Regions from separate parts of the Ketogulonicigenium vulgare WSH-001 genome, predicted to be linked through region 1. Evidence: riboswitches for the same ligand, from Rfam matches in the RefSeq annotation. Region 1 holds a riboswitch; the other holds the start of a gene.
The links. A riboswitch is a leader RNA that binds a small molecule or an ion and turns the genes downstream of it on or off. The one in region 1 is predicted to bind thiamine pyrophosphate.
Positions count from the first base shown of each region.

Region 1 (8,696 bases):
CCGAATGCAGCATCAGGCGCGGGAAATCACGCGCGGGCCCCGTCGCATAAAACGGATCGCCAAGGATCGGATGGCCGATCTCAAGCATATGCACCCGCAATTGATGCGAGCGGCCGGTTTTCGGCATCAGCCGCATCCGGCTTTCGCCGCCGCCCGTCCTGACCCGTTTCCAGTCAGTCTGCGCGGGGCGGCCATTTTCATGGTCCACCATTTGCAGCGGCCGGTTCGGCCAGTCGACGATCAGCGGCAGGTCGATATGGCCTTCGGGCGCCGCAACCTCGCCCCAAACGCGGGCGATATAGATCTTTTTGGTCTGGCGGTTTTCGAATTGCAGACCCAGATGGCGCTGCGCATGGGGGGTCAGGGCAAAGACCATGACGCCCGAGGTGTCGCGATCCAGCCGGTGCACCAACAGCGCAGTGGGAAAGACGCGCTGCACGCGGGCGATCAGGCAATCGGCCAGATGCTCGCCCTTGCCCGGCACCGACAGCAGGCCGGACGGCTTGTCCACCACGACGATCTCGTGATCCTGATGCAGGATGACCAGCGGGTCCTGCGGGGGGGAATAGATATCGTCCAAGGGCGCCTCGTATCAGATCACCCCCGAATTATGCAGCAAAGCGCGTGGGCGCAAGATCGGGGGGCTGGTCAAGGGGGCCATTCATGGGTCAACTGCGAGAAAGATTCGTAAGGGGTGACGCATGTCTGGATTGCAATCATGGGCCAAGGTTCTGCCGCAGCTTGTCGCGGTGGCCGCAGGGCGCGCGCCCGCTGATCTGGTCATTCGCGGCGCAAAAGTCGTCAGCGTCCACAGCCGCGAGGTGATGGAGGGCTGGGATGTCGCCGTGATCGCGGGCCGCTTTGCCTATGTCGGGCCGGATGCCAGCCATTGCATCGGCGCTGCGACAAATGTGGTCGATGCGGGCGGGCGCTATCTGATCCCGGGCCTGTGCGACGGGCATATGCATATTGAATCGGGGATGCTGATCCCCGCCGAATTCGCCGCCGCCGTCATCCCGCACGGCACCACCACCATGTTCACCGACCCCCATGAGATCGCGAATGTGCTGGGGCTGGACGGCGTGCGGATGATGCATGACGAGGCGATGGCGCAGCCGATCAATATCTTTACCCAGATGCCCAGCTGCGCGCCATCGGCCCCCGGCCTTGAGACCACGGGATACGAGATCACCCCCGAAGACGTGGCCGAAGCGATGCATTGGCCCGGTATCATCGGTCTGGGCGAGATGATGAACTACCCCGGTGTGGCACATGGCGACCCCAAGATGCTGGCCGAGATTGCCGCGACGATGGATGCGGGCAAGACCGTCGGCGGCCATTTCGCCAGCCCGGTGCTGGACAATGCCTTTCACGCCTATGTCGCGGGCGGCCCCGCCGATGACCACGAAGGCACGCGCGAGGCCGATGCCATCGCCCGCGTCCGTCAGGGGATGCGCGCCATGCTGCGGCTGGGCTCGGCCTGGTATGATGTGGAAAGCCAGATCACGGCGATCACGGAAAAAGGCCTCGACCCGCGCGGCTTTATCCTGTGCACCGACGATTGCCATTCCGGCACGCTGGTGAACGAGGGGCATATGAACCGCGCTTTGCGCCACGCCATCGCCTGCGGTGCCGATCCGCTGGTGGCGCTGCAAATGGCGACGATCAACACCGCGACGCATTTCGGGCTGGAACGCGAGGTCGGCTCGATCACCCCCGGTCGGCGCGCGGATATGATCCTGACATCCGACCTCAGCGCGCTGCCGATCGAGGTGGTCTTTGCCCGCGGCGTGAAAGTGGCCGAGGGTGGCCGGTTGCTGGTGAATTGCCCGCATTACGACTGGCCAGACCGCGCCCGCCAGACGGTGAATATGCAGGCGCTGGAACACACCGCCTTTACCGTCCACGCGCCCGAGGGTGCCAATACCGCCACCGCCCGCGTCATTGGCGTTGTGGAAAATCAGGCCCCGACAAAGGCGCTGACATTCGATCTGCAGGTGCAGGACGGCCGCGTCATGCCCGATCAGGCGCAGGACGTGGCGCAAATCGCGCTGGTCGAGCGGCATCAGGCCACCGGCAAAGTGGTGAACGGCTTTGTCTCGGGCTTTGGCTATCGGGGCAAGATGGCGCTGGCCTCGACCGTGGCGCATGACAGCCACCATATGATTGTGGTGGGCACCTGTCGCAAAATGATGGCCGCCGCTGCGAACCGCCTGCATGAGGTCGGGGGCGGCATCACCCTATGGGCCGAGGGCGAAGAGCGCGCGCTGGTGCCGCTGCCCATCGCGGGGCTGATGTCCGATCGTCCCGCCGTCGAAGTGGCCGCCGCCGCAGAACGCCTGATGCAGGCGATGGCGGACACCGGCTGCACGCTGAACAATGCCTATATGCAGCATTCGCTGCTGGCGCTGGTGGTGATCCCCGAGATCAGGATTTCCGATCTGGGTATCGTCGATGTGACGCGTTTTGAAATTACCGACTTGCTGGTGAGTGAATGAAATTGATCACGCCCCCCGCCGCCCCACATGAAAGCTTCATCGACCCCGGCGCGGCTGTCGCCCATCTGCAAAAGCTATATGCCGAGGCCACGGGCTTTTTGCGCAGCGCCTTTCTGGAGGCACTGACCAAGGGCCGCCCCGCTGGCCGCGTGCGCGCCTATTACCCAGAAATTCGCGTCACAACAGATAGTTACGCCCGCACGGATTCGCGCCTATCCTTTGGCCATGTGGCCGAGCCCGGCACCTATGCCACCACGATCACGCGCCCCGATCTGTATCAAAACTATCTGATGCAGCAGATCGGCATTCTGATGCGCAACCATCAGGTGCCGGTGACGATTGGGGTGTCCTCGACCCCGATGCCCGTCCATTTCGCCGTCGCGGGCGATGACGGCGTGACCATCCCGCAAGAAGGCGCGCTGGATTTCGTGCTACGCGATGTGTTCGATGTGCCGGATCTGGCGACGACGAATGACGATATCGCGAATGGGCTGCATTTCCGCTATCCCGATGGCGCGGCGCCGCTGGCGACCTTTACCGCGCAGCGCATCGACTATTCGCTGGCGCGCCTTGCCCATTACACCGCCACGAACCCGCGCCATTTCCAGAACTTTGTGCTGTTCACAAACTATCAGTTCTATGTCGAGGAATTCGAGGCCCATGCCCGCCATATGCTGGCAGACCCAGCCAGCGGCTATACCGCGTTTGTCGGGCCGGGCAATGTCACCATTACCGCGCCTGACGCGCCGCTGCCTGCGCCCGCCAAGATGCCGCAAATGCCCGCCTATCACCTGACCCGCGCCGATGGCGGCGGGGTGACGCTGGTGAATATCGGGGTCGGGCCGTCGAATGCGAAAACGGCGACGGATCATATCGCCGTGCTGCGCCCACACGCCTGGATCATGGTTGGGCATTGCGCGGGCCTGCGCAATTCGCAGAACCTTGGCGATTTCGTGCTGGGTCATGCTTACCTGCGCGAGGATCACGTGCTGGATGACGACCTGCCGCCGTGGGTGCCGATCCCCGCGCTGGCCGAGATTCAGGTCGCATTGGAACATGCGGTCGAGGAGGTCACCGAACTGAGCGGCTACGAGCTGAAACGCATCATGCGCACTGGCACCATCGCATCCATCGACAACCGCAATTGGGAACTCTCAGACCCGCGCGGGCCGGTGCAACGTTTGTCGCAATCGCGCGCCGTCGCGCTGGATATGGAAAGCGCCACGATTGCCGCCAATGGCTTTCGCTTTCGCGTCCCTTACGGCACCCTGCTATGCGTATCCGACAAGCCGCTGCACGGCGAATTGAAGCTGCCCGGCATGGCGTCGGATTTCTACAAAACGCAGGTCGCCCGGCATTTGCAAATCGGTCTGCGCGCCATGGAGCTTTTGCGCGATATGCCGCTAGAACGTATGCATTCGCGCAAGTTGCGCAGCTTTGATGAGACAGCTTTCCTGTGAATTCGCGTAAACCAGCCGCAAAAGGACTTGCAAAGCCTCGCATTTCATAGTGCAGCTACCGAAGCAAACCGCGTGTTTCGGCGTTAACATTCGCAAAATCCGAGATGCGCGGCAACGTTACAGGAGAACGACATGGCAAACCAGATGACCAAGACCCAGCTTGTTGCGGCTCTTGCTGAAGCGACCGGCACCGACAAGAAAGCCGCAGGCGCAGCAATCGAAGCGCTGGGCAAGATCATCACCGACGAAGTCGCCGCTGGTGGCGCTGTAACCCTGCCCGGCGTCGGCAAGTTCTATTGCCGCGAGCGTCCGGCCCGCGTTGTGCGCAACCCGCGCACCAACGAAAGCCATGAGAAGCCCGCCGACAAAGCCGTCAAGGTCACCGTCGCCAAGGCGCTGAAGGACTCGGTCAACGCCTAAGCGTCAGACCTGTTCGATATGAAAAGGCCGCCCCGAGGGGCGGCCTTTTTTGTTAACCGATCTGACCGCGAATGCCGCCGGTCTGACCGCGATCCAGCAGCAGGTGGTCGGCCAACACAAGGGCCATCATCGCCTCGGCCACGGGCACGGCGCGGATACCGACGCAGGGGTCGTGGCGGCCCTTGGTGATGACCTCGAGCGGCGTGCCATCGGTGCGGATCGACTGGCGCGGCGTCAGGATCGACGAGGTCGGCTTGACCGCGAAACGCAGCACAATGTCCTGCCCCGTGGAAATCCCGCCCAAGATCCCCCCCGCATGGTTCGAGCTGTAGCGGATATCGCCATCCTCGTAATAAATCTCGTCCGCATTCTCGCTGCCGCGCAGGGCGGCGGCAGCCATGCCTTCGCCGATCTCGACCCCTTTGACGGCGTTGATCGACATCATGGCGCTGGCCAGATCGCTGTCGAGCTTGCCATAGATTGGCGCGCCAAGGCCGACGGGCACGCCCTGTGCCACAACCTCGATCATGGCACCGACGGAATCGTGGTCCTTGCGGCGCAGGTGATCCAGCGTGTCGTTCCACAGCACGGCGGTTTCGGCATCGGGGCACCAGAAATCATTGCGGCCGATTTCGTCCCAGTCAAAGCGGCTGCGGTCAATGGAGCGTGTGCCCATCTGCACCATATAACCGGTGATTTTGACCTGCGGTGCCAGCGCCTTCAGCACCTCGCGGGCGATACCGCCAGCGGCGACGCGCGCCGCAGTCTCGCGCGCGGAAGAGCGTCCACCACCGCGATAATCGCGGATGCCGTATTTCTGGTGATAGGTGATATCGGCGTGACCGGGACGAAAGCTCTGGGCGATATCGCCATAATCTTTCGAGCGCTGGTCGGTGTTGCGGATCAGCAGTTGGATCGGGGTGCCGGTGGTCTTGCCCTCGAACACGCCGGACAGGATCTCGACCGCATCGGCCTCTTGCCGCTGGGTGGTGTTGCGGTTCTGGCCGGGTTTGCGCTTGTCCAGCCAATGCTGCAGCAGCGCCTCGTCGACCGCAATGCCGGGCGGGCAGCCGTCCACGACAGCGCCCAGCGCCGGCCCGTGGCTTTCACCCCAGGTGGTAAAGCGGAACAGGTGACCAAATGTATTCAGGCTCATGCCTATTTCCCCCCTTTGCAGATGTTAGGGTCAGACTTAGGGGAAAGTGTAACCCGATGAAAGGGCTTGCGCGCCATCACGCTTGCGCTAGTGTTTACGGCACCTCGGGGTGTCCCTGTTTTGGGGCTGAGATGCGGGCGAAGGCCTGTCGAACCCGTTGAACCTGAACCGGCTCATACCGGCGGAGGGAATGGTCAAGGCACGCGGTTTCGCGGCCAACGTCATCTTTCCGTCCGGCGCTTTTCGAAAGGAACCAGCCATGCGGAAGACCGCAGCACTGGCCAGCGCAGGACTTATCATCACGGCGGGGGTTGCCCTTGCCGATACGCCTGTGCTGACCATCTATACCTATGACAGTTTCACCAGCGAATGGGGCCCCGGCCCGGCGGTAAAGGCCGCGTTCGAGGCCGAATGCGCCTGCACCGTCGATTTCGTCGCCGCTGGCGATGGGGCGGCGCTGCTGGCGCGGCTGCAGATGGAGGGCGGCACATCGGATGCCGATATCCTGCTGGGGCTAGACACCAATCTGACCGCCAGCGCAGTGGCGACCGGCCTGTTTGCGCCGCACGGCGTGACGCCCGATGTCGATCTGCCGATCGCGTGGGATGACCCCACCTTCCTGCCCTATGACTGGAGCCATTTCGCCCTGATCGGGCGCGAGGGTGGCCCTGCGCCCGCATCCTTCCGCGCGCTTGCGGATTCGGACGCGTCCGTGATCATCATGGACCCGCGTTCGTCCACGCCCGGCCTTGGGCTGCTGATGTGGGTCAAGGCGGCTTACGGCGATGAGGCGGGCCAGATCTGGGCCGATCTTGCGGATAATATCGTGACCGTGACGCCCGGCTGGTCCGAAGGCTGGGGCCTGTTCCTTGAGGGCGAGGCCGATCTGGTGCTGTCCTATTCCACCTCGCCCGCCTATAATATCGTGGTGGACAACGATCATTCGCTGCGCGCCCTGCCGTTTTCTGAGGGGCATTACATGCAGGTCGAGGTTGCCGGCAAGCTCGCGGGCAGCGATCAGCCCGCGCTTGCGGATCAGTTCCTGCGCTTCATGCTGACGCCTGCGTTTCAATCCGCGATCCCCGAAACGAACTGGATGTATCCCGCCGTCATGCCCGAAGGCGGCCTTGGCGAGGGGTGGAGCACGCTGCTGCAACCCGAGGTCAGCTTGCTGCTGTCCCCGGACGAGGCGCAGGCCCTGCGTTCGGCGGCGGTTGACGAATGGCGCGACGCGCTGTCGCAATAAACCTTGGGCTGGGGGCAGCGGTCGCTGCCCTTTGCCTGCTGCCCCTTTGGGCGGTGGCGCGCGCGGCCGTGGGGCCGGGCGCGCTGTCTGCCGCTGATTGGCAGGCCATCCGCTTTACCATCTGGCAGGCGTTTTTATCGGCGGTCTTCTCGGTCGGCCTTGCGATTCCTGTGGCGCGCGCATTGGCGCGGCGCAGCTTTCCGGGGCGAGGCCTGTTGATCTCGCTGCTGGGCGCGCCGTTCTTGCTGCCGGTGCTGGTGGCGGTGCTGGGGATTTTGACGATTTTCGGGCGCGGTGGGCTGCTGAACAGCGGGCTCGCGGCACTGGGACTGCCACCGTTTTCCATTTACGGGCTGCACGGCGTCGTGTTGGCGCATGTGTTTTTCAACCTGCCGCTGGCGGTGCGGCTGATCTTGCAGGGCTGGCAGAGCATTCCGGCCGAACGCGTGCGTCTGGCGCGATCGCTGCGCGCGCCGCAGTTTCGCGTGCTGGAATGGCCGATGCTGCGCGAGGTTGTGCCCGGTGCGCTGGTGCTGATCTTTCTGGTCTGCCTCACGAGCTTTGCGGTTGCGATCACCTTGGGCGGCGGGCCGCGCGCAACGACGCTGGAACTGGCGATTTATCAAGCGGTGCTGTTCGATTTCGACCTTGCCCGCGCCGCGCGGCTGGCGCTGGTGCAATACGGGCTTTGCGCGGTTGCGGCGGGTGTTGCGGGGCTGATCGCAAGGCCGGCCAGCTTTGGCGCGGGGCTGGGCCGCAGCATTGCATTGGGCGGCGGCAGTCGTTTGTTCGACGGCGTGGCCATCGGGTTGATGGCCGTGTTTCTGTTGCTGCCGCTGGGCGCGGTGCTGGTGCGGGGCGCGATGGGCTTGAGTAGTCTGCCAGCGACCGTTTGGGCATCAGCGCTGGTCTCCGTCACGGTTGCATTGGGGGCGGTGGCAATGGTGCTGCTGATCGCCGTGCCGATGGCATTGCTGGGCGGGCGGATCGGGCGCGGGTTGGCGCTGGCAGTGCCGCTGGCCAGTTCCTCGCTGGTGCTGGGCGCGGGGGCGTTTTTGCTGCTGCGCGGACTCGTGCGACCGCAAGATGCCGCGCTGGGGGTGACGATGGTGGCGAATACGCTGATGGCGCTGCCCTTTGCGCTGCGCATATTGTCCCCCGCCGCAGATCAGGCGCGCGCGGAGTATGACCGACTGGCGGCGGCGCTGCGCCTGCCTATTTTGGCGCGCCTGTGGATCGTCTATCTGCCGCGGATGCGCCGCCAGATCGGCTTTGCGGCGGGGTTGACCGCTGCGATGGCGATGGGCGATCTTGGGGCAATCGTCTTTTTCGCGGCCGAGGGTCAGGCCACCCTGCCCCTGCTGATGCAGCGCCTGCTGGGCGCCTATCGCACCGAGGCGGCGGCGGGCGTGGGTCTGGTGCTGGTGATCCTCAGCTTTGGCCTGTTTTGGCTGTTCGACCAATGGGGGCGCGGGAATGCTGCAACTTGACCAGTTGAATATTCGGCAAGATGCCTTTGCCCTTTCGGCAGACTGGACGCTGGCGCGCGGGCGGTTTGCGGCGGTGATCGGGCCGTCAGGCGGCGGGAAATCGACGCTGCTGTCGGTGATCGCGGGGTTCTGGGCGGCGCAATCGGGCCGCATCCTGTGGGAGGGCGCGGATCTGACACCGCGCGCGCCCGAAGGCCGCCCGATCAGCATCCTGTTTCAGGACAACAACCTGTTCCCGCATCTGAGCGTGTTGCAAAACCTGACCCTCGCGCTGCGCCCCGCGCTGCGGCCCACCGCCGATGAGCGGGCACAGATCGAAAACGCTTTGGCGCAGGTCGGCCTTTCCGGCCTGTCCGCGCGCAAGCCGGGGCAGTTATCCGGCGGGCAGCAAAGCCGCGCGGCGCTGGCGCGCCTATTGCTGGAAGG
Region 1 covers NC_017384.1:2,448,723-2,457,418, reverse strand. The annotation lists gene KVU_RS12240 (pseudouridine synthase) at 1-580, opposite strand, end outside; gene KVU_RS12235 (adenine deaminase) at 702-2,498, shown strand; gene KVU_RS12230 (AMP nucleosidase) at 2,495-3,958, shown strand; gene KVU_RS12225 (HU family DNA-binding protein) at 4,091-4,378, shown strand; gene aroC (chorismate synthase) at 4,431-5,534, opposite strand; TPP riboswitch at 5,630-5,742, shown strand; gene thiB (thiamine ABC transporter substrate binding subunit) at 5,794-6,780, shown strand; gene KVU_RS12210 (thiamine/thiamine pyrophosphate ABC transporter permease ThiP) at 6,756-8,270, shown strand; gene KVU_RS12205 (thiamine ABC transporter ATP-binding protein) at 8,257-8,696, shown strand, end outside.

Region 2 (8,696 bases), on a different replicon from region 1:
GCCGCTTTTGCGCAAGATATCCTCGGGGTCGTTCTGTTCTTCATCGCCGTTATCGAACGGATCGTCGTCACTGGGGTCATCACCCGGCAGGACGTTGTTCTCATCATCGACATTCAACGTATCATCGGGCTGCAAGGGCGAGGGATCATCCTCGCCCAGATCAAATACCGGGGGATTATCGTCGGGGGGCAAAACCGTGCTGCGGGGGTCCGGCTTTTTATCCGTGGTCATGGCAGGCTCCTTTCGCTTGTCATGAACCAAACGCTGTGCAGCCGCGAAATGTTCCCTAGGTCTAATCCGCAGCCCGCGCGCTTTGGTGGTGGCACAGCAGCTTCCAGCCACCCTCGCCCCGCGCATATGTCGACGAACATGTCGCACGATAGCCCTGCGCGCCCTTGCGGCTGGCCAGAGCATCATAGACCAGTGTCAGGCAATGGTCGCTTTCGATCGCATGTTTGTTTTGCAAGGTAACCTGATCCCATCGGGACGCCCCCTCTAGCGTCGAGATGATCGCCTCGCCCATCAAGATGCCCATCGCATCGGGAAACACCATGACCGCCGTTGGCGCCAAGTGTAGCCGGTAAAAGTCAGGGCCGCGCAGCCAAAAGGCTTCTTCCATCGCCCAAATATCATCCTGGATCATCGCCCTGCTCCGTCACATGGGTTCATATGCAGTTTGAAACGTATAACTTGGCGGTCTGTTCCGGATGGCATGGGCCGGCTTGTCGCATGCGCGGGTCGATTAGCGTTATGTGGGCGCTATAACGTCAAGCGCGATGTCAGGACGCTGATGCGCCTGTATCCGCGGAACTTGACACGTCCTCGCCCGCCCTGCATGGTCTGCCCATCATAACCAGGGGTGCTCCGTAAGGGGCTGAGATGCGCGATGCTGCGCGAACCCTTTACAGCTGATCCGGATAATACCGGCGGAGCGAGGGAAACATGTTCATTGGCGCGCAGGTGTCGCTTTATCCTATGACGTCGGATTTTGTCCGCGTCATCCTGTCGGGGTTGGATGCCCTGACCCCCTATCGTGATCGCTTGCGGATCGAGACGGACGATATCTCGACCCTGATGGTCGGCGCGCCGGGGCCGCTTTTGGATGCGATCCGTGATCTGTTTGCCCGCACGGCCAATGATCCCGCGCATGTGACGATGCATGTCACCCTATCGCGCGGCTGCCCCGGCGAGCCGGACGAGCCGCATTGCCGCTGCGATGTGCTTGCCGTCGCGCAGGGCACACCCCTCGCCGTGCGGCAGGCGGATGCACTGGCTGCGGTGCAGGCCGCGCCCGTGATGGGGGTCGAGATTGATGTGCAATTCTCGCTCTATGTACTGGGGCAGGACCGGCATATGGACGAGATCTATGGCTGCATCGATTTTCTGAAAACCTCGGGCACGTTCCTGCGGTCCAAGAATTTCTGCACGCGGCTGCGCGGCGATGCAGGTGCGGTGTTTGAAACCGTGCGGCAGGCCTTTTTGCGGTTCGGCCCGGCCGAGGGGCATGTGACCATCGACCTGACGGCATCCGCCAACAGCCCCAGCGCGCGCTGATCCCAACCCTAAAGGTTTATCATGCTGTTGCGTATTCTAACGCCGCTGCTGCCCTTTGCCGTCTTGTTGGCGGTATGGGAGGTCTATTGCGCGGCTATGGGCGTCTCGCCCCTGATCCTGCCGTCCCCATCGGGCGTGATCCGCGCGCTGGTTCTGAACCGGGCCGAGATTGGCCCCCATGCGCTGGCGACGCTTTGGGTGGCGGCGCTTGGGTTCAGCATTTCGGTGGGATTTGCCTTTGCCACCTCTGTTGCGCTGCACTTTGCGCCGGTGATCGAGCGTGCGGTGATGCCGCTGTTTGTCGCCAGCCAGACCGTGCCGCTGGTCGCGCTGGCGCCGCTGATGATCCTTTGGTTCGGCTTTGGCCTTTTGCCAAAGGTGCTGTTGGTGGTGCTGGTCACCTTTTTGCCGGTGTTGATGAGCCTGCTTTCGGGCTATCGCCAGACCCCGACGGCCTTTGCGGACCTGCTGACATCGATGGGCGCGGGGCGGTGGGCGGTGTTTCGCCGCGCGGTGCTGCCATCGGCGCGGGCGGGGTTTCTGGCGGGACTGCGGATATCGGCCACCTATGCCATTGTCGCCACGATTTTCGCCGAATATGCCGGCGCGCGGCGGGGCCTTGGTATCTATATTCTGGCCGCCAAGAACAACTTTCGCGCCGATCTGGTGCTGGCGGCGGTTGTGGTGTCGGCAGCTTTGACGCTGTCTTTGCTGGGTATTTTGCGCTTGGCCGCCTGGCTGACCGCGCGCGGGCCAGAGGGGCGCCGCGATGCTTGAGGTGCAGGGCCTGACCATCCGCAGCGATACCCGCGATCTGCTCAGTGGCCTGTCGCTGCGCCTGCCTGCTGACGGGATTACCGCCCTGATCGGCCCTTCGGGCTGCGGCAAGACATCGGTGGTGAAATGGCTGGCCGGAATTTTGCCGCCGGGTCTGCGGGGCGAGGGGCGGCTGTCGCTGCACGGCACGCCGATCCCCCGCCCCCATCCCGCCATCAGCTATCAACCCCAAAGCGATGCCCTGTTCCCCTGGCTGACGATCGCCGAAAACGCCGCGCTTGGGTTAGAGATCGCGGGGCATTCGCGCCGCGCCGCGATGGCGCGTGTGGCACCGCTGTTTGCGCCCTTTGGCCTGTCCGGATGCGAGGGTCTGTTCCCCGCGCAACTGTCAGGCGGGATGCGCCAGCGCGCGGCGTTCCTGCGCACCATCGTGCAAGACAGCCCCTTTATTCTGCTGGACGAGCCGTTTTCTGCGCTGGACGCCGTCACGCGCCTGCGGATGCAGGACTGGCTGTTGCAGCGCCTCGGCGCCCGCCCGCGCGGTGTCTTGCTGGTCACCCATGATCTGCACGAGGCGACAAGTCTGGCGGGCCGCATCTTGGTGATGGCGGCGCATCCCGGCCGCATCATCGCTGATATTCCCGTTGCCATCCCCCACGCCGCGCGCACCGAAGCTGTGATGGCTCCGCTGCGTGAAACCCTGAAATCCCTTTTGATCGAGGACGCATCATGATCCGCCCCCTTTTGTTCGCCGCCTGCCTCGGCTTGCCGCTTGCGGCGCAGGCTGAAACGCCCGTGACCATCGCGCTTGATTGGACGCTTAATACCAACCACATCGGCCTTGTGGTCGCGCGCGAGCGTGGATTTTACGCCGACGCCGGCTTGGCGGTGGACATATTGCCCTATTCCGACACCAGCTCTGCCGCGCTGCTGGCTGCGGGGGCTGCGGATTTTGGCTATCTGACCGCGCTGGGGTTCATCAGTGCGCGGGCGGGCGGTGCGGATCTGGTCGCGCTATGGGCCACGATGCAGCACGAGACGGGGCAGTTGGTCTATAACAGCGACAATGCCGCGATCACGCGGCCCGCCGATCTGTCCGGCAAGACATATGCCGGTTTCGGCAGCGCATGGGAGGCCGCCTTGATCGGCACCATGATCCGTCATGACGGCGGTGATCCGGTCTGGGATACGGTGACGCTGGGCACCGGCGCCTATGAGGCACTGGCCAGCGGCGCGGTCGATTTCACGCTTGAGGTCCGCACCTGGGAAGGGGTGAACAGCAGCTTGCTTGGGCGTAACCAATCCGCGTTTCGCTATGCCGATTATGGTATCCCCGATCAGCAAAATGGGTATATCGCAACGCGCGGGGCGGTTTTGGCCGATCATCCCGATCTGGTCGCGGCCTTTATGCGCGCCACGCAAACCGGTTACACATGGGCGGCCGACCACCCCGAAGAGGCCAGCGCGATCCTGATCGCCGCAGGTGACTTTCCGAACCCGGCGCTGGTCAGCGGATCAATGCAAGCCATCGTCGATGGCGGTTACCTGCGCGACGCGGATCGCCCGGTGGGGGGGATCGACGCCGATCGCTTTGCCCAGATGGCCCGCTTTTTGTTCGATGCCGAGGTTCTGACAGGTGCGGACGGCGCCGCCCTGGTCTGGCCTGGTGATATCAGCGACTGGTACGATCAGGACTGGATGCAGCCCTGATTTTCCAAGGCCCTGCCCGGCCCGGCTCGCTGCGCGCACGTCAGATCAGCGATCGCAGCGCGCAGCCCGAGGGCCAGCTATGCGTTCTGATGGTCTATGCGCCCCGCTGTACAAAGGCGTTGCGTTGCACAGAGGGCATGCAGCGCATGTATTGCGGTGCCGCGCTGACCTGACCGCCAAGTGCGGCGGCGGCGTGCCAAGGCCAGCGGGGGTTATAGATCACGGTGCGCGCAATGCCGATCAGGTCCGCCTCGCCATTGGCGATGATCGCTTCGGCGTGGGTGGGCTCGGTGATCAGGCCGACGGCCACGACGGGAATATTCACCGCCGCCTTGATCGCGCGGGCATGGGGCACCTGATAGCCCGGCGCGGGGGTGATCGCCTGGGCCGGATGCAGCCCCCCGGTCGAGACGTTGATTGCATCCGCGCCATGCGCCTCGAGCATCTGCGAGACAGCAATCGCCTCGTCCAAGGTAAAGCCGCCTTCAACCCAATCGGTGGCGGAAATGCGCACCGTCACCGCGCGATCTGCGGGGAAGACCGCCCGCACGGCGTCCAACACCTCTAGCGGGAAACGCGCGCGGTTTTCCAGCGAACCGCCATAGGCATCCGTCCGTTGGTTCGCGAGGGGCGACAGGAACGTATGCAGCAAATAGCCATGCGCCGCATGGATCTGCACGGCGTCGATACCCAAACGCGCCGCCCGCCGTGCGGCATCGACAAAGCCGTCGCGCACGCGCTTTAGCCCATCCGCATCCAGTGCCACGGGTGGATGCGCGCCAGTGTCATAGGGAATCGCCGATGGGGCCTCGGTCTGCCAGCCGTTCGGATGATCGGGCGCGAACGGCCCGCGTCCCAGCCAAGGCGCATCGGTCGAGGCTTTGCGGCCCGCATGGGCCAGTTGGATGGCAATCGGCATATCCGACCATTTGCGCACAGCATCGAGCGTTTTGGCCATCGCGGCCTCGGCCCTGTCATTATACAGGCCGACATCCGCATAGGTGATGCGCCCTTCGGGGACGACGGCAGTTGCCTCGATGGTCAAAAGGCCCGCACCCGATTGCGCCAGCGCGCCAAGGTGGCTGATGTGCCAGTCGGTCATGCAGCCATCAACGGCGGAATATTGGCACATCGGCGCGATGACGATGCGATTGGCAAGATCGAGGTTGCGCAGGCGCAGCGGCGTGAAAAGAGCGGGCTTTGACACGGGATTCCTCATGTATTGCGACAATCAAAGGTGCAGAGCGTGAAAGCGCCGCATGATATGCGGCAAAGGCTTTGGCGGTCACGTCTTGCAGGTCTTTGATGCGAGATGATTGATCTGGCATCGACGATAGCCCGCGGGGCCTGAGGTCACAACGCGCAAAGATTGCAGGTATTTGTGTGACCGCGCCGCAGATAAGCGCGGGCCAAAGATTTCCCTTGGCCCGAACTATGTTACGCGAAGGTGCAGCCCAAATCCTGCAGGCGCTTTTGCACCCATGCGCGATCATTCTCGCCGCGACGGATCGCATCCATCTGTTGCGTCTCGGCCGCGTGTTTGGCGCGCGCGCGGTCATGCGCCTCGGCCACCTGATCAAACGGCACGGCGACGACACCATCTGCATCGCCCAAGATCAGATCGCCCGCCGTGATGACCATGCCGCCGATCGCGATCGGCGCGTTCACGGTGCCGGGGCCGTCTTTATACGGGCCGCGATGCGTCACGCCGGTTGCGAAGACGGGAAAAGAGCCGGCCAGCAGCTCGGCGCTGTCGCGGATCGCGCCGTTGATGACGATACCGCCCAATTTGCGCTGGATGGCATGGGCGACCATCAGCTCGCCGATGATCGCATTGGTCGTATCACCGCCTGCATCAACCACAACAACCTCGCCGGGCTGCGCCAAATCCAGCGCGGCATGGACCATCAGATTGTCACCGGGGCGCGCCTTGACCGTCACGGCGGGGCCGATCATCGGCGCGCCGGTGTACCAAGGGCGCAGATCGGGGCCGGCGGCCACCATCCGGTCCAGCACATCGCTGACATTGGCAACGGGCAGTCCTTGATATTTCGCGACCCAGTCGGGTGATACTTTCCGCGCTGCGGTATAAATTGCAAAATTTCCCATAATTCCCCCCAGAATCACGCCGATAATTCGGCATTCGCCAGCGTTGCCTGATCCAGCACCTGGTCTTGCAGATAATTCAAAATGCCCGTCGCGCTTTGCATCGCCATGTTCCGCAGCGCAGAGCGGCTGGCGCCCGCGATATGCGGCGTGGCGATCAGATGGGGCGCCTGTAACAGCGGCAGATCCTTGGGCGGCGGCTCTTGCGCGAAACTGTCCAGCGCCGCGCCGGCAATCGCGCCGCTGCGCAATGCGCCATCCAGGGCATCTTCGTCGATGATGCCGCCGCGCGCTGTGTTCACGATGAAACCCCGCGTCCCGATCAGGCCAAGTTCACGCGCTCCGATCAGGCCACGGGTCTTGCTCGTCAGGGGGCAATGCAGGCTGACAACGTCACTTTCACGCAGCAAGCGATCCAGATCGCGGGTGACGACGGTGCCCTCGCACAGCCCCTCGTCCATCACGGGATCAAAGGCCATCGTCTGCATTCCCAGCGCCTGCGCCAAACGCGCCGCACGCCGTCCGATATCGCCAAATCCGACGACGCCGAAAACAGCGCCCGCCAGATCCCGTCCGACATAGCCCGCCTTTGGCCAGCCACCGGCCGTCACCGCATGATGCAGCCCGGGGATGTCTTTCAACAGCGTGACAGTCAGGCTGATTGCAAGTTCTGCGACCGATTGCGCATTGGCTGACAGCGCGCGCAATACGGGAATCCCTTTGGCACTGGCGGCGGCCAGGTCGATATTATCGACGCCCGAGCCGTGTTTTGCGATCACGCGCAGCCGGTCTGATGCGGCGATGACATCGGCATCGATCTTACCCTGACGCACCAGCAGTGCATCAACCTGATGATCCCGCGCAGCGGCGACAAGCGCGTCTTTTCCCGCGTAACCATCTATATTTACGACCTTTGCGCCCTTGGCGGCCAGCAGCTCCGCAGCCGCTTGATCCAATGCGGCGCCAGTGACCAGAACCGTCCACTGATGCCCTCCTTCCAAGTCTTTCATGCAGTCTCCTCCTCTGCGCGAACCTTGATATTGACGTAGCGGATGTAGCGGGTATTGTACTAAATGAAAAGCAGTTGTACCTAGTACAATTCGCTTTTGGGGGGAGAGTGAGATGCCGGGCAATGCAACTGCTGTCATAGCGGTCGAACGCGCCATTGCGCTTCTTGATGTATTTCAAGAGGGCGATACCACTTTGTCCTTGGCCGAACTTGCGCGCAGAACCGGCCTTGATAAATCGACGGTGCTGCGCATCTCCCGCACGATGGCGACGGGCGGGCTTATGGTTCAGGGCAGCGATTCCACATGGCGGCTGGGGCCAAAGCTGGCGCATTACGGCGCGCGCTATACCGCCAGCTTTATCCCCGAAAAGCATATCGCCCCTGAACTTGCGATCCTCAGTGCGGCCACAGGCGAAAGCGCGGCGATCTATATCCGCGAGGGCGACAAGCGCGTCTGCCTGTTGCGCCACGATTCCACCCAAGCGATCCGCCATTCGGCCCGCATCGGTGATGCGATGCCGATCAACAAGGGCGCGGCGGGATGGGTCATGATGGCCTTTGATGGCGAGGCGGGCGAGCCCTGCGCCACAATCCGCGCCCGCGGCTATCACGTCACCCGCGGCGAGCGTGACCCCGAGGTTGCCAGCCTTGCGGTGCCGGTTTGGACGATTGGCGGCAAGCTGTTCGGCTCGGTCGTTCTGACCGGCCCGCTGTCGCGTTTCGACGATGAGAAGATCAACGAATTCCTGCCGCACCTTTTGGAGGGGGCGCGGCGGATATCAGCCATTTTGGGAGCACCCACCGGCTGAAAATCGAGTTTGCGACAGAGGAGGTTAGCAAATGAAATTCCAAAGCATCACCACCGCGGCAGCAGCGGCTTTGATCGCTTGTGCCAGCGCCGCTGCGGCGCAGGATTATCCGCGCGGCAATATCACATTCACCGTGCCCTTTCCGCCGGGCGGCGGGACCGACATTCCGGCGCGCATGATCGTGGACAGTATCTCGCGCCAGACCGGATGGACCTTTGTCGTGCAGAACCAACCGGGTGCGGGCGGTAACATCGGCCTTGCGCAGGTGGCACGCACCACGCCCGATGGCATGAATATCGGCATGGGCCAGACGTCGAACCTGGCCGTGAACCCGACGCTGTATCCCGATATTCCCTATGACGTCTTGAACGATTTCACGCCGATCGCGGTTGTGACCTCGCAGCCGATGGCGATTGTCACCCATGCCGGATCGCCGTTCGAGACCTTTGCCGATGTGATCGAGGCGGCCCGCGCCGCCCCCGGTGATGTGCTGTATGGCACCCCCGGCGCTGGCACCGTCGCGCATCTGTCGGTCGAGCTGCTGTCGACGGAAAACGGCCTCGAGATGGCGCATGTCCCCTATCCGGGTATCGCACAGGCGATCAGCGATGTGATGGCGGGCGGCGTCGATATCTATGTCGGCAGCGTGCCCAGCGTTTTGCCGCATATCCGTTCAGGCAGCCTGCGCGCGCTGGCGGTGACGGCGCCCGAACGCAACCCCGCCCTGCCCG
Region 2 covers NC_017386.1:124,555-133,250, reverse strand. The annotation lists gene KVU_RS14425 (hypothetical protein) at 1-231, opposite strand, end outside; gene KVU_RS14420 (DUF4440 domain-containing protein) at 293-643, opposite strand; TPP riboswitch at 846-952, shown strand; gene KVU_RS14415 (YkoF family thiamine/hydroxymethylpyrimidine-binding protein) at 943-1,554, shown strand; gene KVU_RS14410 (ABC transporter permease) at 1,576-2,331, shown strand; gene KVU_RS14405 (ABC transporter ATP-binding protein) at 2,324-3,064, shown strand; gene KVU_RS14400 (ABC transporter substrate-binding protein) at 3,061-4,041, shown strand; gene KVU_RS14395 (NADH:flavin oxidoreductase/NADH oxidase) at 4,136-5,248, opposite strand; gene KVU_RS14390 (RraA family protein) at 5,479-6,150, opposite strand; gene KVU_RS14385 (hydroxyacid dehydrogenase) at 6,165-7,157, opposite strand; gene KVU_RS14380 (IclR family transcriptional regulator) at 7,270-7,965, shown strand; gene KVU_RS14375 (Bug family tripartite tricarboxylate transporter substrate binding protein) at 7,997-8,696, shown strand, end outside.
Region 2: another riboswitch for thiamine pyrophosphate. It lies ahead of KVU_RS14415 (YkoF family thiamine/hydroxymethylpyrimidine-binding protein); the one in region 1 lies ahead of thiB (thiamine ABC transporter substrate binding subunit).